Regions from separate parts of the Streptomyces fagopyri genome, predicted to be linked through region 1. Evidence: predicted binding sites of a transcription regulator. Region 1 holds the regulator's gene; the other holds the start of a gene.

Region 1 (9,870 bases):
CGGCGCGCCGGGCGTCCGCTGTCGCGCGGCGCTCAGGACCATCTTGTCCACCGCCTGCGCCACCTCGGTCTCACGGCGCGGGGCGCCGCCGTTCTCGTCGGCGCCACCGGCTTCGCGGGTGCACTGGTCGGCATGCTGATCGACCTGCGGTGGGTGGGGGCGACAGCGGCCCTGTGGGTGGCGGGTGGGGCTGTCGTGGCGGTCCTGATACTCCTTCGTGTTCCCGCCGACGGCGCGAACGTCCCGGGAAAACCGCAGGTAGGCGGCCACCTGCGTGTAAGGAACAGATAAGACTTGAGCCCCCTCGACTCAGCTCTGTTGACCGGGAGCTGGACGTCGTGCACACTTGAGTCCGTTCCACTCAAGTCATTGCTGGAGGAATTGAAATGGCACGTGCGGTCGGCATCGACCTGGGCACGACTAACTCCGTCGTCAGCGTTCTGGAGGGCGGCGAGCCCACCGTCATCACCAACGCCGAGGGTGCCAGGACCACGCCGTCCGTCGTCGCCTTCGCCAAGAACGGTGAGGTGCTCGTCGGCGAGGTCGCCAAGCGCCAGGCGGTCACGAACGTGGACCGGACCATCCGCTCGGTGAAGCGTCACATGGGTACGGACTGGAAGATCGAGCTCGACGGGAAGCACTTCAACCCGCAGCAGATGAGCGCCTTCATCCTGCAGAAGCTGAAGCGTGACGCCGAGGCCTACCTGGGTGAGAAGGTCACGGACGCGGTCATCACCGTTCCGGCGTACTTCAACGACTCCGAGCGTCAGGCGACGAAGGAGGCCGGCGAGATCGCGGGCCTGAACGTCCTGCGTATCGTCAACGAGCCCACGGCCGCCGCGCTCGCGTACGGCCTGGACAAGGACGACCAGACGATCCTCGTCTTCGACCTCGGTGGCGGCACCTTCGACGTGTCCCTCCTGGAGATCGGCGACGGCGTCGTCGAGGTGAAGGCCACGAACGGCGACAACCACCTCGGTGGTGACGACTGGGACCAGCGGGTCGTCGACTACCTGGTGCAGCAGTTCAGGTCCGGTCACGGCGTGGACCTCGCCAAGGACAAGATGGCTCTCCAGCGCCTGCGTGAGGCCGCGGAGAAGGCCAAGATCGAGCTGTCCTCGTCCACCGAGACCTCGATCAACCTGCCCTACATCACGGCCTCCGCCGAGGGCCCGCTGCACCTGGACGAGAAGCTCACGCGCGCCCAGTTCCAGCAGCTCACCGCCGACCTTCTGGAGCGCTGCAAGACGCCGTTCCACAACGTCATCAAGGACGCGGGCATCAACCTGTCCGAGATCGACCACGTCGTTCTCGTCGGTGGCTCCACCCGTATGCCGGCCGTCGCCGAGCTCGTCAAGGAGCTGACCGGCGGCAACGAGGCCAACAAGGGTGTCAACCCGGACGAGGTCGTCGCCATCGGCGCCGCCCTGCAGGCCGGTGTCCTCAAGGGTGAGGTCAAGGACGTCCTGCTCCTCGACGTCACCCCGCTGTCCCTCGGCATCGAGACCAAGGGCGGCATCATGACGAAGCTCATCGAGCGGAACACGACGATCCCGACCAAGCGGTCCGAGATCTTCACCACCGCCGAGGACAACCAGCCGTCCGTGCAGATCCAGGTCTACCAGGGCGAGCGCGAGATCGCGGCGTACAACAAGAAGCTCGGGATGTTCGAGCTGACCGGTCTGCCGCCGGCGCCCCGCGGCGTCCCGCAGATCGAGGTCGCCTTCGACATCGACGCCAACGGCATCATGCACGTGACCGCGAAGGACCTGGGCACGGGCAAGGAGCAGAAGATGACCGTCACCGGTGGCTCCTCGCTGCCGAAGGACGAGGTCAACCGGATGCGCGAAGAGGCCGAGAAGTACGCCGAGGAGGACCACGCCCGCCGCGAGGCCGCCGAGTCCCGCAACCAGGGCGAGCAGCTCGTCTACCAGACGGAGAAGTTCCTCAAGGACAACGAGGACAAGGTCCCCGGTGACGTCAAGACCGAGGTCGAGGCGTCGGTCGAGGAGCTGAAGGCCGCGCTCAAGGGCGAGGACACCGCCGAGATCCGTACGGCCACCGAGAAGGTCGCCGCCGTCTCGCAGAAGCTGGGCCAGGCCATGTACGCCGACGCCCAGGCGGGTGGCGCCGAGGGTGCCGCCGGCGCCGACCAGGCCAGGGCCGAGGACGACGTCGTGGACGCCGAGATCGTCGACGAGGACCGCAAGGACGGTGCCGCGTGACGGAGGAGACCCCGGGTTTCGAAGAGAAGCCTGACGTCCCCTCCGGCGCCACCCCTGACGACGCCGAGCCGAAGGACGCCCCCTCCGCGGAGGGGGCGTCCCCGGCCGGGGACGCATCGGCCGCAGCACAGACCGCCGGCCTGACGGCCCAGCTGGACCAGGTACGCACGGCGCTCGGTGAGCGCACCGCGGACCTCCAGCGGCTCCAGGCCGAGTACCAGAACTACCGCCGCCGGGTCGAGCGCGACCGGATCGCGGTCAAGGAGCTCGCCATCGCGAGCCTCCTGACCGAGCTCCTGCCCGTCCTCGACGACATCGGCCGCGCGCGGGAACACGGTGAACTGGTCGGCGGGTTCAAGTCGGTGGCCGAGTCGCTGGAGACCGTCGCGGCGAAGATGGGGCTTCAGCAGTTCGGCAAGGAGGGCGAGCCCTTCGACCCGATGATCCACGAAGCCCTGATGCACTCGTACGCGCCGGACGTCACGGAGACGACGTGCGTGGCGATTCTGCAGCCCGGGTATCGCTTCGGCGAGCGCACCATCCGCCCCGCGCGGGTGGCGGTCGCCGAGCCCCAGCCGGGCGCCCAGTCCGTCAAGTCCGACGACACGACGGCTGAGGCGGCCGACGACAAGGAGAGCGGTGGCCCGGACGAGGGCTGACGTTGACACGACGAGGAAGGAGGGACGTCGGGGATGAGCACCAAGGACTTCATCGAGAAGGACTACTACAAGGTCCTCGGCGTCCCCAAGGACGCCACCGAGGCCGAGATCAAGAAGGCGTACCGGAAACTCGCCCGCGAGTTCCACCCGGACGCCAACAAGGGCAACGCCAAGGCCGAGGAGCGCTTCAAGGAGATCTCCGAGGCGAACGACATCCTCGGGGACGCCAAGAAGCGCAAGGAGTACGACGAGGCACGCGCCCTCTTCGGCAACGGCGGCTTCCGTCCGGGGCCCGGAGCGGGCGGCGGCAACTTCAACTTCGACCTGGGTGACCTCTTCGGAGGCGGCGCCCAGGGCGGAGCGGGCGGCGGGGCCGGCGGCTTCGGCGGTGGCATAGGTGACGTCTTCGGCGGCCTGTTCAACCGCGGTGGCGCGGGTACCGGCACCCGGACCCAGCCCCGGCGGGGCCAGGACATCGACACCGAGGTGACGCTGAGCTTCACCGAGGCGGTGGACGGCGCGACGGTCCCGCTGCGGATGACGTCCCAGTCACCCTGCAAGGCCTGCTCCGGCACCGGCGACAAGAACGGCACACCGCGTGTGTGCCCGACCTGTGTCGGCACCGGCCAGGTGGCGCGGGGCTCCGGCGGCGGGTTCTCGCTGACGGACCCCTGCCCGGACTGCAAGGGCCGCGGTCTGATCGCCGAGCACCCCTGCCTGGAGTGCTCGGGCAGCGGGCGCGCCAAGTCGTCCCGCACGATGCAGGTCCGCATCCCGGCGGGCGTCACCGACTCGCAGCGGATCCGGCTGCGCGGCAAGGGCGGGCCCGGCGAACGGGGCGGCCCGGCCGGCGACCTGTACGTCACGGTCCATGTCGACGCCCACCCGGTCTTCGGGCGCAAGGGGGACAACCTCACCGTCACCGTGCCCGTCACCTTCGCGGAGGCGGCACTCGGCGGCGAGGTACGGGTACCCACCCTGGGCGGCCCGCCGGTCACCCTGAAACTGCCCCCGGGCACACCCAACGGCCGTACGATGCGGGCCCGCGGCAAGGGCGCGGTCCGCAAGGACGGCACCCGCGGCGACCTCCTCGTCACCGTCGAGGTCTCGGTTCCCACGGACGTGTCGGGCAAGGCGCGTGACGCCCTGGAGGCGTACCGCGAGGCCACCGCGGACGAGGACCCGCGAGCGGAGCTGTTCCAGGCCGCGAAGGGAGCATGAGCAGATGGACGGCCGTCGTCGAAACCCCTATGAACTGACCGAGGAGACCCCGGTCTACGTCATCTCGGTGGCGGCCCAGCTCTCCGGCCTGCACCCGCAGACCCTGCGCCAGTACGACCGCCTCGGGCTGGTCTCCCCGGACCGCACCCCCGGGCGCGGTCGGCGCTACTCGGCCCGCGACATCGAACTGCTGCGCACCGTGCAGCAGTTGTCGCAGGACGAGGGCATCAACCTGGCCGGCATCAAACGCATCATCGAGCTGGAGAACCAGGTCGCCGCGCTCCAGTCCCGTGTCGTGGAGCTGGAGTCGGCCCTGGACGGCGCGGCGGCGACCATGCGGCAGCGTGAGGCGGCCGTGCACGCCTCCTACCGGCGGGACCTCGTCCCGTACCAGGAGGTCCAGCAGACGAGCGCGCTGGTGGTGTGGCGGCCGAAGCGGTCGCCGGAGTAGTTCCCGAGTGTGCCGAAGGGGCCGGGAGGCGGATCGCCTCCCGGCCCCTTCGCGTGCCGCCGTACGGTGCCGTGCCCGTCCCGCGAGGGTCTTCGCCGGGCGGACGAGACATAATCGGTCATTGCGGCCGGAGTTGTGCGATGCGCCCCACGAGCGCCCCGACGCGTGACGCAGATCACCACGGCCCTGGTGTGTGCCGTCCCGTCCTGTCCGGCCGCGCTCAATCCCGCCCTTCCGGAGCTGCGGTGATACTCGGCCGTCTTCAAGTCTCCAGGTCGGGGGCGGGGGTTGCCCTCCCCTGGCGGGGTGTGTGGGAACCAAGTGCGCCGCAGGTGTTACGTGGAAGTGGAGGTACACCCTCTTCCCATCGTGTTCACTTGGGGAACACAGAATGCTGTTGCCATCTCGTTAAGTGGTTACTCCTTGACGCTGAGGTGATCGCCGCGTTGGCTTTCAGCCACCTGGGTCGCAAAGCAGCTACCTCGCCCGGAAGGCACCTGATGTGAACACTCGTAACACCCGGCTTCGTCGTACGGCCATAGCCCTGGCCTCGTCCGCGATGGCCGTCTCACTCGCCGGCTGCGGGGTCGTCGACGGGATCGGCGGCAGCGACTCCAAGGCGAGCCCGACCAAGGGCGACGACATCAAGGTGGGTCTCCTTCTCCCCGAGAAGGCGAACACGCGTTACGAGAAGTTCGACCACCCGATCATCGAGCAGCAGGTCAAGAAGCTCACCAACGGCAAGGGCAGGGTGCTCTCCGCCAACGCGGAGCAGAGCGCGAGCAAGCAGAACATCCAGCTCCAGCAGATGGTGGACGACAAGGTCGACGTCCTCCTCGTGGACGCGGTCGACTCCAAGGCGATCGCGAGCGGTGTGCGCAAGGCCAAGGCGGCGGGTATCCCCGTCATCGCCTACGACCGCCTGGCTGAGGGCCCGATCGACGCGTACATCTCCTTCGACAACGAACTCGTCGGCGAGGTGCAGGCCAAGGAACTGCTGAAGGCGATGGGCAGCAACGCCGCCACGAAGCAGATCGTGATGATGAACGGCGCGGTCACCGACCCGAACGCGGCGCAGTTCAAGGCGGGCGCCATGTCCGTGCTCGACGGCAAGGTGCAGATCGCCCGCAAGTACGACACCAAGGACTGGGACCCGGCCAACGCCAAGTCCAACATGCTGGAGGCCATTTCGGCCATGGGTGCCAGCAACATCGCCGGTGTCTACGCCGCCAACGACGGCATCGCCGGCGCGGTCATCGACGCGATGAAGACCGTGGGTGTCAGCAACCTGCCGCCGGTCACCGGCCAGGACGCCGAACTGGACGCGGTGCAGCGGATCCTCGCGGGCGACCAGTACATGAGCGTCTACAAGTCGTACCCGCAGGAGGCCACCGCCGCAGCCGAGATGGCCGTGGCCAAGGTCCAGGGCCGCGGGATCGAGTTCGACGCGCTGACCCGCGACAAGGTCGACAGCCCCACGACCCAGAAGATCCCGGCCCAGCTCGTGCCCGTGGTCGCCCTCTCCAAGGACAACATCCAGGAGACGGTCCTCCAGGACAACATCTACAAGGTCTCGGAGATCTGCACGGCCAAGTACAAGGCGGCCTGCGCGGCGGCCCACATCAAGTAGCCGTTCCCGTCCTGTCACGTGTGCGCGGGGCCCGGCCGGGCCCCCGCGCACACGTCTCTCACGGCCCGGGTGAACGGTTTTGGGCCGGCCGGGGTCTCACCGGGAGACCGTGCTCGATACCTGCGTACTGGAGACGCCCGTGGCCATGATCGGCCTGTTCTGGATCACCGAGGAGAGCGTGTACGTGGGTGCCGAACCCGCGGGGAACGGGCGCGGGGTGCGGCTCACCCCCGAGGGCCTGGAGGCCGTGGGCACCGGCCAGAAGGGCTTCTGGGCGTGGCGGGACGTGCGCGCGGTGACCGTGCACGACGCGCAGGTGCGCTCCAGTACCCGATGGCTGGTGAACAGCGTGATGGACACGATGCTCGACGTGGCGACGGGTGGCGGCGAGGCGCCGCCCGCGTTCGAACTCCACGTGCGCACGGACGCCGAGAAAACCGGACTGACGGTGTACACGGCGGCCGTCGGGGGCTATGTGCAGTCCGAGTACGAACTGTCCCTGGACCTGTTGGACCGGTTCGTCGAGGGCACGGCGGACGTGGCCCGGCTGTTGGAGTGGGGGAGCGCCGAGGGCGGCGGCGTCACACCCTGGCGGGCCGCCCGCGAGGCACTGCTCAGGAGCTGGGCCGCGGCCACCTGAGGAGGGGGCCGTGAAGGGCTCCGTGCCGACCCGTGGGGCTCCGTGCCGACCCGTGGGGCTCCGTGCCGACCCGTGGGGTCCCGTGCCGACCCGTGGGGTCCCGTGCCGACCCGTGGGGTCCCGTGCCGACCCGTGGGCGGCCGCGGTGGTGAGGTCGCCGTCCTGGAAGGTCATCTGGAAGGTCATGCCGAGGGGGCCTGACCGGGGGGCGGGCGCCGGGCCCAGGCGCCGCTGTGCGCGCCCCCGCACTCCCCGCCTGCCGGGAGCCCCGCAGTCGGGTCCGGGGCCGTCCAGGCCGCCCCTCACCGCCTCTCCGGCGAACGCCACCGTCACCTTGGGCGGCCCGGCGCGGACGACACCGGCCGGACACCTCACCGCGGGGGCATGTCGTCGTGTCGCGGCCTCGGCCGGCCCGGCGTGGGACCCGGCGGCGCGGGGCGGAGCAGTGCCACCGTCATGTTGTTGCAAGGCGCCGCGCGGAGGTGCGGAAATGTCTGGACGTATGCGGGCGAGAGGGGGCGCGCGAGGGGCGCGCCCGTGTTGCGATGGCGGTCGGGGCCGCGCATAGTTGCGCTGCGAAGACGCGGGCCACGGGCCCCGCGGTGCGGAAGTGCTCCGCCGTGGACGGTGTGCAGCGTCGCGTCACGGAGGTTGCCGGAGCCGGAGGTTGGAGCCAGGGGTGGGAGATGGCCGGGCACGGGACGGACAGGCATCCGCACGGCGCTGACCGACTGTGCGACGCCGGGGACCGGGTGTACTCCCGGGCCGTGCGGCGCGGGCGGGTGCCGCGCGAGGACGCGGAGGCGGTGCCCTGCCTGGTCGAGTTGGCGCTGCTGCACCCGGACCCCGACGACATGGGGTGGCTGGTGCCGACCTCGCCGCAGGAGGTCATGACGCGGCTGATCCGGGGTGTGTACGAGGAGGTCAGCGCGAGCCGGGCGCGGCTGGGCGACGCGGTGGCGGCGTTCGAGTGGTACGCCGGGCTGGGCGGTCGTGTGCAGGCGCAGGCCGAGGGCGCGGCGATCCGTGTCCTCGACGGGCTGCCCAGGATCCGGGCCGCGATGGACGAGGCGACCGAGGCGTGCACCAGCGAGGTGCTGACGGTGCAGCCGGGCGGCATCCGACGCGAGGACGAGCTGTCGGAGGGTCTGCACCGGGCGCTGGAGATGCGCCGGCGGGGCGTACGGATGCGGGACCTGTACACGCACGTGGCACGGCACGGCCAGGGCCTGCACAACTACATGGAGATGATGGGGGGTTCGGCGGAGGCCCGGACGCTCGACGAGGTGGTGGAGCGGCTCATCCTCTTCGACCGCAAGGTGGCGTTCATCCCGGCCAACGACGACCGCACGATCGCGCTGGAGCTGCGGCACCCGGCGCTGGTCGACTACCTGGTGACGGTCTTCGAGCGGCTGTGGCGGCTGGCGATCCCGCTCGCCGCCCCGCTCCCGGAGACCGGCATCGACGGCATCACCCATCGCGAGCGTTCGATCGCGGCGCTGCTCGCCGAGGGGCACCAGGACGCGGTGGTCGCGGAGCGGCTGGGGATCAGCGTGCGGACGTGCCGGGCACACATCGCGCGCCTCTCGGAGACCCTGGGCGCGGCGAGCCGTACGCAGTTGGGCGTCCGGATCGCACAGGCGGGTCTCGACGGGCCACCGCGCTCCCCGGAGCTGCTGCCGTTCAGTGCTCCTGGTCCAGAATCCCCGACTGGGCGATGAGATAGCCGAGTTGAGCCCGGCTGCCGCTGCCGAGCGCGGTGGCCAGCTTGGCGACGTGGGCGCGGCAGGTGCGGACGTTCATGCCGAGGCGGCGGGCGATGGCCTCGTCGACGTGACCCTCCACCAGGAGTTTGGCGATGGAGTGCTGGATGTTGGTGATGCCGCCCGGGGCGGTCTCGTAGGGTGCGCCGGCCGTGAGCGGGACGGCGCGGCCCCAGATGAACTCGAAGACCTTGATCAGGTAGCGGACGAGTCCCGGATGGCGCAGTTCCAGGGCGACCTGCTGGTCGTCGCGGGTGGGGATGAAGGCGACGCTCTCGTCGCAGACGATGAGGCGCTCCACCAGTTCGTCGATGGTGCGGTACTCGACCTTGCCGTCGGACAGCTGGGCCACGTACGCGAGTTTGTCGGGACTGTGGCGGGCGGTGTGCTGATACAGCGTCCGGATCTTCACACCACGTTCGATCAGTGGCCGGTCGCGTTCCAGCCCCTGGAGGAGGCTGCGTTCGGAGCCGCGGTCGCTCGGCTGGATCGTGAGCATCTCGTGCTGGCACTGGGCGGTCGCCATGTTGAGCGCCGCGTTGATACGGTCGCCGCCCTCCAGCACGGTGATGGAGTGGGTGAGCGTCGCTCCCTGGACGCTGAGGGCCATGAACGGCTCAAAAGCGTCACTCAGCTGGACGGAGAGGCGCCTGCGTTCGGTGATCTCGCGCTCTATGGGGTTGAGTCGCTGGGCCAGGGCCACCGAAGGGGGCACCGGGCGGAGCCAGTTCGCGTCATCGGGATCGGGGTGGAGGAGCGCGAGTTCCACCAAGCAGGGGGCGGGCTCCACGTCCTCGCGCGCGATTCGTCCTGTGCGCAGCGCGTTCGCGTAGAGACGGCCTCCGTCCTCGCACAACTGGGCCACACCGTGGGGATGTGTCGCATTGGTCTGATTCGTTGTCAAAACTCCACCCCCCAGGGTCCTGAACGTGCAGGAACATGATGCATCGATTATGTGGCCACGACGTGCCCGAATGAGCCATCGTCTTATTCGACGGGGGAAGACGGGACTTTCAAGTGAGGACGAAGCCGACTATGCGTAACAAAATGCTTCGCTCGGTGCTTGTCGCCGCCTTCTCCGCCATGGTGGCATTCGGAGCTCTGGGCGGCCTCTCCGAGACGAAGGCCGACGTACTTGCGGACAGTCACTGGCCGGCGGTGGCCACGGACAACGTACTGGCGGACAGTCACTGGCCGGCGCCGGCCGCGAACGACGTGGTTGTGACTCCGGCGGCGGATGACGGCTCCGGGAGTTGACGTGACGACGCCCCCCGACGACCG
Region 2 (9,870 bases), 1.1 Mb from region 1:
ACGCGGGCGGCCTTGGTGACGTCGTCGTCGTGGCTGGCGTCGATGTCCTTGAGCCAGCGGACCGGCTCGTAGGGGATGCGCAGCGCCTCGAAGATCTCGTCGAAGAAGCCGTTCTCGCCGAGGAGGAGGTTGGCGACGATCCGGAGGAACTCGCCGGAGGCGGCGCCCTGGATCACCCGGTGGTCGTAGGTCGACGTGAGCGTCATGACCTTCGAGATGCCGAGCTTGTTCAGGGTGTCCTGGGAGGTGCCCTGGAACTCCGCCGGGTAGTCCATGGAGCCGACGCCCATGATGACCGACTGGCCGGGCATCAGGCGGGGGACCGAGTGGACGGTGCCGAGGCCGCCGGGGTTGGTCAGCGAGACCGTGACGCCGGTGAAGTCGTCCATCGTCAGCTTGCCGTCGCGGGCGCGGCGGACGATGTCCTCGTAGGCCTGCCAGAACTCGAAGAAGTTCAGCGTCTCGGCCTTCTTGATGCCGGCGACGACGAGCTGGCGGTCACCGTTCGGCTTCACCAGGTCGATGGCGAGACCGAAGTTGACGTGCTCGGGCTTGACCAGGGTCGGCTTGCCGTCCTTCTCCGCGAAGGAGTGGTTCATGGTCGGCATGGCCTTGATGGCCTGCACCATCGCGTAGCCGATGAGGTGGGTGAAGGAGATCTTCCCGCCCCGGGCGCGCTTCAGGTGGTTGTTGATGACGATGCGGTTGTCGAAGAGCAGCTTCACCGGAACCGCGCGCACGGACGTGGCCGTGGGCACCTCGATCGAGGCGTTCATGTTCTTCGCGACCGCGGCGGCGGGGCCGCGCAGCGTCACGAACTCGGGACCGCCGGGGGTCTCGGTCGCGGGCGCGGCCTTCGGCTTCGCGGCGGCCGGCGCGGCCTTCACGGGGGCCGGGGCAGCGACGGCGGGCTTCGGCGCCACGGGCGCGGCGGCCGGGGCGGGCACCGGGGCCGCAGGAGCCGCCGGAGCGGCCTGGGCCGGGGCCTGGGTCGCCGCGGGCACGGCAGGGGCTGCCGGAGCGGCAGGCGCGGACGCAGCCGCCGTGGTGGTGGTCCCTGCGGCCCCCGCGGCCGCAGTACCCGCCGGAGCCGAGGAGGCCGGGGCCCCTGGCTTGTAGTCGGCGAAGAAGTCCCACCAGGCTCGGTCTACCGAATTCGGGTCCTGGAGGTACTGCTGATAGATCTCGTCGACGAGCCACTCATTGGGACCGAACGCAGCGGCGGGGTTCTTCCCGGCTTGGTCTTCGGTCGAAGTGCTCGAGTTACTGGGGGACTGTGGCGACACGGCGGCAACCGCCCTCTTCCGCTTCACAAGGTGATGGACAGCGGGAATAAAGGCTACGCCTCCCTGGCCGGGAAGGTCAGGCCGGGCCCGTCCAACGTCGCGCAAGTCACATCGGAAAGCGTGTTTCAGTGCGGGAAATGGCGGGAAACAAGCGGGGTTCCGAACCGGAATGGGTACGTCGATCCGGGGTCGCGGCACGACTCACGCGGCCCTCTGCCTGATCACACGTGTCCACGAGCGACGGACGCGGATGGATCTTGTGGCTCCGGTTCGAACTTTACGTCAACTTGGCAGAGATGGAAGGCCCGGAAGGGTGACCTGGATCCGGCAGCCCCGCTGGGATTCGGCCACGCCGATCCGCCCGCCGTGCAGATCGACCGCCCAGCGGGCGATGGCGAGCCCCAGCCCGGTACCGCCGTCGCTGCCGGGTCCGTGCGGCGCCGGCACCCCGCCGCGGTTGAACCGCTCGAAGACGCGGTGCCACTCCGACTGCGGAATGCCGGGGCCCTCGTCCAGGACCTCCAGGGCCAGCGACTCGGGGAGGTCGCCCCGGCGGGCCTTCACGGTGACCCGGCCGTGCGGCGGGCTGTGCTTGACCGCGTTGTCGATGAGATTGGCGACGACCTGGTGGATCCGCTCCGGGTCGGCGTGCGCGGTCAGCTCCGGAGGGGAGACGTCGAGGTGCAGGTGGACGTCGGTGCGGGTGTGGCCGCCGGAGCCCGAGGCGAGGCCGCCGCGCGCGGAGGCGACCATGTTGGCCTCCTTCAGGACGCCCGACAGATAGGGCCACACCTCGAAACGGCGCCGGCGCAGCGGTACGACGCCGTTGTCGAGCCGGGAGAGGTCCAGCAGCGTCTCGACCAGCCGCCCCAGCCGCTCGGTCTGCTTCAGGGCCGTACGCATCGTCTCGGGATCGGCGGCGGAGACGCCGTCCACGACGTTCTCCAGGACCGCGCGCAGCGCCGCGATGGGGGTGCGCAGCTCGTGCGAGACATTCGCCACGAGTTCCTTGCGCTGGCGGTCCTGGGCCTCCAGCTCGTCGGCCATGAGGTTGATCGTCTGGGCCAGGTCGCCCAGCTCGTCCCGGCGGCTGTCGCTGACCCGGCGTGTGTAGTCGCCGTGCGAGATGGACCGGGCGACCGTGTTCATCTCGTCCAGCGGCGAGGTGAGCGAATGCGCCACGAACTGGGTGATCAGGAGGGTGGCGATCATCGAGAAGACGGTGATGAAGCGCAGCTCCGTCTCGGTGCGCACCGCGATCATCAGCAGACCGGTGGTGATGAAGACCGAGACCACGACGAGCGTGCCCAGCTTCGTCTTGATCGAGAAGGGGCGCACGGAGCCCCAGGGCCCGGCGTTCCCGCGCTCTCCCGATCCGCTCATGAGATCAGCCCCCTCAGGCAGGTCCTCGCGCGGGCCCCGTTCAGGGAGTCGGGGTCTCCAGCGCATAGCCCACACCGTGCACGGTGCGGATGCGCTCGGCGCCGATCTTCCGGCGCAGCGCCTTGATGTGGCTGTCCACGGTCCGGGTTCCCGAAGCGTCCGCCCAGTCCCAGACCTCGGCCAGCAACTGCTCGCGGGAGAGTACCGCGCGCGGCGTGTTGGCGAGGCAGACCAGCAGGTCGAACTCGGTGGGGGTGAGGTGCACGTCGTCCGCGCGCACCCGCACACGGCGCTGCGCGTGGTCGATCTCCAGCTCGCCGAGGCGCAGGATGCCGCTGCGCGGCGTCGAGGCCGCGACCACGGCCCGCTCGACCCGGCGCAGCAGGACGTGCACGCGCGCGGCCAGCTCGCGCATCGAGAACGGCTTCGTCATGTAGTCGTCGGCGCCCACGCCGAGCCCGACCAGCATGTCGGTCTCGTCGTCGCGGGCGGTGAGCATCATCACCGGTACCGGGCGCTGGGCCTGGACCCGCCGGCACACTTCCAGGCCGTCGAAGCCGGGCAGCATGATGTCGAGGATCAGCAGGTCCGGCTGCCAGGCCTCCGCCGTGTCGACGGCGGCCGGTCCGTCGCCCGCGGTTTGCACGAGGAACCCCTCGGCTCGCAGCCGGGCCGCGATGGCGTCGACGATCGTCGGGTCGTCCTCGACCACCAGCACCCGGCGCTGAGCGCCCGGCGTCGCCGCCGTGCCGTTGTGGGATGTGTGGGTCTGCTCCATCGCCCGCCCCTGAGGTGTGCGTTCCGGAATCCGTGGGGTGATCCCATGACTGCGCTTGACGCTTGAATGATCCGCGCCAGGGGAGCAGCGTAAGGGCAGTCGCCCGCGCTCGGCTATCCAGGCCCTGTCGCGAGGTGGACGACGTCCGGAACGCCCCGGGCAACCGGGATCTCTTCGGTACGCACCCGGCGGAATCCGGCATTCCGCAAGCTTCCTTCAAATTCCGGAGAGGGCTGGGCCGACCATACGGCGAGCACTCCGCCGGGTCTCAACACCCTTGCGCAGTCCGCGAGTCCGGCCGGTCCGTACAGGCTGTCGTTGTCCTCGGTGACGGTCCAGCCGGGGCCGTTGTCGATGTCCAGGCAGAGCGCGTCGTACGTGGCGGATGTCTCACGGAGGTGCGCGGACAGGTCGGCCTCGACGATCTCGGTGCGCGGATCGGCGAACGCCCGTGCGCAGAGCCCGGTCAGCGGACCGTCATGGTGCCAGTCGACGACGGCCCGCTCGCGTTCGACGACGGTGATGCGTCCCCAGCGCCGGTCCGCCGCCGCGTGGGCGAGGGAGAACCCGACGCCGAGCCCGCCGATCAGTACGTCCGGCTCCGGGCGCCCGTCGAGGGCGTCGTACGCGGCGTCGACGAGCAGCCGCTCCGAGCGGCCGTCCGAGGTGTCCATCAGGAAGCACCCGTTGGCGATGATCTGCAGCAGCGCGCCGTGGCGTCGTAACACGACCTCGCCGTACGGGCCTTCCCTGCGGTCGATGATGTAGGGGATCTCGTACGGAGTCGTCATGGCTCTCATCCTGGCAGTTCCACCCGGATGCGCGGCGGGACCGGTCACCGGGTGCGTGGTCCGCGCGTACGCCTCGGGTGTCCGGCGTCCGGGACGCGCCTCGCGGGGCGCGCACGGCGAGGCGAGGCTGTCCTTAATACATACGGAGATACGGCGTCGTCGGCGTCCTGTCGCCGCCTCGGCCGCTCGTGCCCGCCGCGTGACGGCGCGGACGCCGTTCCCGGCTGTCGGGTCGCTGTGAATACCTCCGTGGGTGGCGTCGGTCATAGACAGTGACGCACGGGACACCCAAGGGTGGGCGGGGACGGAAGGAGCCCTCCACCTTGGACCGGAGCACGACCGCGGCGGCCACGGCCTCCCCGTCCGACACCACGCCCGGAAGCCCGGAAGCGGGCACGTCCGTGCTGGACGGTATGCCGCGACAGCGCCGCGACGCGGTCGCGGCGCCCCCCGCGTCCCGCCCTCCCGCCTCTCGCTCCCGGGCTCTCGCCCGGACGCGCGCGCTGCGGCCCTGGCGACTGCTCCCCACTCCGGCCGGCACACCCTTCACCTTCGGGTACGCGGCCGTTCTCGCCGTCGTCTCGCTGACCTCCGGCCACGCGGCCCCCTCCCTCGTCCACGCCCTGCAGCAGAGCTCCAGCACGGACGTCGCGCACCTCGTCCGCCATCCGGTCCTGGTGCTGCTGGCCAGCGCGCTGTGGATCGCGGGCGGCATCACGTCGATGTACGCGGCCGGGTTCGTGCTCGTACTGACCGCGCTGGAACGCCGTACGGGCGGACTGCGGGCGGCCGGCGTCTTCCTGCTCGGGCACGTCGTGGCCACGCTGGCCACCGAGGTGCCCGTGGGTCTGTCGGTGGTGGCGGGACACCTTCCCGGCAGTTCCCTGCACCGTCTCGACTTCGGCATCAGCTTCGGTGTCGCCGCGAGCGTCGGCGCCCTCGCCGGGCTGCTGACGCCATGGCTGCGCTGGCCGGTGCTGATCGGCTTCGCGGCGGTGCTGGTCGGCGACCTGATCGCGTTCAGGGACCCGATGACCGACTGGGGGCACCTGCTGTCCCTGGCGGTCGGGGTCTCGGCCTGGCCGCTGGTACGGCGCCGTCACCGGGCCGGCGCGGGCGGGGGCGGGGCCGGCCGATCGGGCGACCCCGCCGTCCGGGCCGCCCAGGCCCCGGACACCGTCGCCGCCTGAGGGCTGTCCCGTGATCCCCGGTGGATCAGCGCGCGGCGTCGGATGCGGTGCATCGCAAGGCGGAGGGTCGTCCTCACAGGGGGCGTATTCGGGCGATCCGACAACGCGGCGAGGTGCCGTAGCTGTCGTCGTGCGCCCGCCGGGGATTGCGGGACAGCCCTGAGGACCTTCCGCCCTGGGTGCTGGGCCCGGGTCCCCTGTGCCGAGCCCCACGGCCGGGGCGTCACGGCGTGGGCCCCGGCGAAGGACTCCACCGGAGTGACTCCCGCGTCGGAACCACGAGGTGGACTCACCGCGGGAACACGGCGCGTCGTGGGCGGGTTCTTGCGGTAGAGCTTGGCCGGGTGCGCGTCCTCGTGGACGTCCGCGGACGCCACCGCACCACCACGCCACCGGACCACCAGGCCTCTGCGTCGCCGCGCCGCTGCGTCTCCGCGCCTCGAAGAGTGTGCTGACCTGCGTAGACGCTCGTCTTCCCGGCGGGTGGCCGGGTGATCGCCCAGAGCGAACAGCCCCGGGGGAACATTCCGGGACTCACGTGCATTGAGTCGGTGTAGCTCAACTTGATTGACTGCCGGAGGGAAGATCATGGCTTCGACGTCCACCACGCTCACTCTGCCCGTGCTGCCGCTAGACGACGAGGTCGTGCTGCCCGGGATGGTGGTTCCCCTGGACCTGAACGACGCCGATGTGCGTGCCGCGGTGGAGGCGGCCCAGGCCGCCGCGCGGTCGGAGCCCGGCAAGCCCCGGGTCCTGCTGGTGCCGCGCATCGACGGGGCGTACCCGGGCACCGGTGTGCTCGGCACCGTCGAGCAGGTCGGCCGGCTGGCCGACGGCGACCCGGGCGCGCTGATCCGCGGACGCGGGCGCGTGAAGATCGGCGCCGGCACGACCGGTCCCGGCGCGGCACTGTGGGTCGAGGGCACCCAGGTCGACGAGACCGTGCCCGACCCGTTGCCCGGCCACGTCACCGAACTGGTCAAGGAGTACAAGGCCCTCGCCACCAGCTGGCTGCGCAAGCGCGCCGCCTGGCAGGTCGTGGACCGCGTACAGGCCATCGACGACGTGTCCGCGCTGGCCGACAACTCCGGTTACTCCCCGTTCCTGAGCACCGAGCAGAAGGTCACGCTGCTGGAGACCGCCGACCCGGTCGCCCGGCTGAAGCTCGCCACCGAGCAGCTGCGTGAGCACCTCGCCGAGCAGGACGTCGCCGAGTCCATCGCCAAGGACGTCCAGGAGGGCGTCGACAAGCAGCAGCGCGAGTTCCTGCTGCGGCGCCAGCTGGAGGCCGTCCGCAAGGAGCTGCGCGAGCTGAACGGCGACGCCAAGGAGGGCGAGGAGTCCGACGACTACCGCGCCCGCGTCGAGGCCGCCGACCTTCCCGAGAACGTCCGCGAGGCCGCGCTCAAGGAGGTCGACAAGCTGGAGCGGTCCAGTGACCAGTCGCCGGAGGGTTCCTGGATCCGGACCTGGCTCGACACGGTGCTGGAACTGCCGTGGAACGAGCGGACCGACGACACCGGCGCGTACGACATCCAGGGCGCCAAGGCCGTCCTGGACGCCGAGCACGCCGGACTCGACGACGTGAAGGAACGCATCACCGAGTACCTCGCGGTGCGCAAGCGCCGCTCCGAGCGCGGGCTCGGCGTGGTCGGCGGGCGGCGCGGCGGTGCCGTGCTCGCGCTCGTGGGGCCGCCCGGTGTCGGCAAGACCTCGCTCGGCGAGTCCGTCGCGCACGCGATGGGCCGGAAGTTCGTCCGGGTCGCCCTCGGCGGCGTCCGGGACGAGGCGGAGATCCGCGGCCACCGGCGTACGTACGTCGGCGCGCTGCCCGGCCGTATCGTCCGCGCCATCAAGGAGGCCGGGTCCATGAACCCGGTGGTCCTGCTGGACGAGATCGACAAGGTGGGCTCCGACTTCCGGGGCGACCCGGCGGCGGCCCTGCTCGAGGTCCTCGACCCCGCGCAGAACCACACCTTCCGGGACCACTACCTGGAGGTCGAACTCGACCTCAGCGACGTGGTGTTCCTGGCGACGGCCAACGTGCTGGAAGCCATCCCGGAGGCACTGCTCGACCGCATGGAACTGGTCAGGCTCGACGGGTACACCGAGGACGAGAAGGTCGTCATCGCCCGTGACCACCTGCTGCCGCGCCAGCTGGAGCGGGCGGGTCTGGCGAAGGACGAGGTCACGCTCGACGAGAGCGCGCTGCGCAAGCTCGCCGGGGAGTACACCCGGGAGGCGGGCGTCCGCAATCTGGAGCGGGCCGTCGCCCGGCTGCTCCGCAAGATCGCCGCGCAGCACGAACTGGGCGCGCGGGAGCTGCCGTTCACGGTGACCGACGCCGATCTGCGCGGGCTCCTCGGGCGGCCGCACCATGTGCCCGAGTCCGCCCAGGACCCGGCCGAGCGCCGTACCGCGGTGCCCGGTGTCGCCACCGGTCTGGCCGTCACGGGCGCGGGCGGTGACGTCCTCTACGTGGAGGCGTCGCTCGCCGACCCGGAGACGGGCGCGGCCGGTCTGACCCTGACCGGTCAGCTGGGTGACGTGATGAAGGAGTCGGCGCAGATCGCGCTGAGCTTCCTGCGGTCGCACGGAGCCGAGCTGGAACTGCCGGTCGGCGACCTCAAGGACCGGGGCGTGCACATCCACTTCCCGGCGGGTGCCGTTCCCAAGGACGGTCCGAGCGCGGGCGTCACCATGACGACGGCCCTCGCGTCGCTGCTCAGCGGGCGGCCGGTCCGTACGGACGTGGCGATGACCGGCGAGGTCTCGCTGACCGGGCGGGTGCTGCCGATCGGCGGCGTCAAGCAGAAGCTGCTGGCCGCCCACCGGGCCGGGGTGACGACGGTCGTGATCCCGAAGCGCAACGAGCCGGACCTGGACGACGTCCCCGCGGAGGTCCTGGAGAAGCTCGACGTCCACGCCGTCACGGACGTCCGGCAGGTGCTGGAGCTGGCGCTGACCCCGGCGACCAGCGGCGCGACCCCGGAGGTGACGGTGGCGGCGTGACGGACGCCGCCGGTACGTCCGGACGGGGAAGGCCCGGGCCCGTGAGGGAGCCCGGGCCTTCCCCTGTCCGGCCACTCACCCGTCGGTGGGCGGCCACGGCCCGCGCCGTGGCGGGCGACCCCCAGGTGATGGCGTGCCCATGCCAGTATTTGTCCGTCCGGGGCGCGGGGGACGGGGAAGGCCGCGGTGAGGGGGCCCGGAGGCTGCCGTTGGCCTATGCCTGCGAAATACTGGCGGAGCTGCGGCGACGGCGACTTTTGGCAGAAACTTTCAGGATCGGGAAACCGGGTCAGGGGTGCTGACGTGCACGAGGACGCAAACGGCGACGGACGTCGTGTCGACTCCGAAGCGCCGGAAAATGGTGTGGACCAGGAATTCCCGGCGCTGGAGCGGGAGTTGACTGTTTTCCTGCGACGCGCACGGGCCAATTCCGGTGAGATGGCTCGCGAGGTCCACCCGGACCTGGAGTCCTCGGCGTACGGACTCCTCTTCCGTCTGGAGGAGTGCGGCCGGCAGCGCGCCACGGAACTGGCCGCCTACATCGGCGTCGGCAAGGCCACGATGTCCCGGCAGCTGCGCGCCCTGGAAGAACTCGGCCTCGTCGCGCGCGAGCCCGACCCGGCCGACGGCCGGGCCTGGCTCGTCCACCTCACCGAGGGGGGCCGGGACCGTTTCCGCCGGGTCCGGGAGGCCCGCCGGGCACGGTACGTCCGCGAGCTCGCCGGCTGGGACCCGCACGAGGTCGCCGAACTCGCCCGTCTGCTGCACCAGCTGAACCAGGGCATGGAGAAGTAACCCCCCGCCGGTCGCTCCGTGAGCGGACCGGCGTCCCTCGGATGCCGCACCGGGCTGCGCCACGGACGCCGAGCCGCGCTGCGATTACCGGCTCGGGTCGCGCTGCGATTACCGGCTCGGGCCGCGCTTCGGTTGCGGCGCCGGGCCGCGGGCGTCGTGCGGCCCTGAGCCGCGTGTGCCGTGCCGCCCCGAGCAACGGGCGCCGAGCCGCGCCGCGGGTGCTGCCCCGGTGGGCGCCGCCCTGTTCCGCGGGCGGATCGCCTCCTGGTGGGCGGCCCGACAGGTCACGGGTGGACAACCGCGGAAGGGCGGTCCGTCGTCTCACGGGTGGGCCACCGCCCCTGGGGCGGCCCCTGCCTCGACGGTGGCCCGCACCCCTTGGACGACCGGTCGTCCCCCGGGTGCCCGGTCGTGCCGTGGCGGGTGGCCCGGCCGCCGTCGGTGGCACGTCCCTGGGCGGCTGCCGTCCGTGAGCGGCTGCCGTCCGTGGCCGGCCCGCCGCTCCGGGCCTGACCGGCGCACGGTTCGCGCGCCGGCGCTCACGGCGGACGCCCGCCGTGGTCCCTCGCGGCCCGCTTCGGCGCGCCCCCGCACGGAGGCGGCGCCCGGCGGATCGACCGCCGGAGGCGGCCCGC

What was found. The regulator HspR, encoded in region 1, represses chaperone genes until heat shock. The targets are predictions, from matches to a motif close to TTGAGNNNNNNNNNCTCAA.
Region 2: a site for HspR is predicted at 5,972-5,990, ahead of lon (endopeptidase La). Genes of this name have one in related genera too.

What each region holds. Positions count from the first base shown of each region.
Region 1 covers NZ_CP045643.1:4,494,148-4,504,017, reverse strand. Annotated here, with positions in the region: gene GFH48_RS19355 (MraY family glycosyltransferase) at 1-291, shown strand, start outside; gene dnaK (molecular chaperone DnaK) at 387-2,225, shown strand; gene grpE (nucleotide exchange factor GrpE) at 2,222-2,884, shown strand; gene dnaJ (molecular chaperone DnaJ) at 2,918-4,105, shown strand; gene GFH48_RS19335 (heat shock protein transcriptional repressor HspR) at 4,110-4,556, shown strand; gene GFH48_RS19330 (substrate-binding domain-containing protein) at 5,116-6,186, shown strand; gene GFH48_RS19325 (hypothetical protein) at 6,296-6,826, shown strand; gene GFH48_RS19320 (helix-turn-helix transcriptional regulator) at 7,513-8,547, shown strand; gene GFH48_RS19315 (helix-turn-helix domain-containing protein) at 8,510-9,493, opposite strand.
Region 2 covers NZ_CP045643.1:3,385,945-3,395,814, reverse strand. Annotated here, with positions in the region: gene GFH48_RS14415 (multifunctional oxoglutarate decarboxylase/oxoglutarate dehydrogenase thiamine pyrophosphate-binding subunit/dihydrolipoyllysine-residue succinyltransferase subunit) at 1-1,286, opposite strand, end outside; gene GFH48_RS14410 (HAMP domain-containing sensor histidine kinase) at 1,569-2,669, opposite strand; gene GFH48_RS14405 (response regulator transcription factor) at 2,710-3,447, opposite strand; gene GFH48_RS14400 (spermidine synthase family protein) at 3,561-4,238, opposite strand; gene GFH48_RS14395 (rhomboid-like protein) at 4,562-5,428, shown strand; gene lon (endopeptidase La) at 6,017-8,440, shown strand; gene GFH48_RS14385 (MarR family winged helix-turn-helix transcriptional regulator) at 8,744-9,235, shown strand.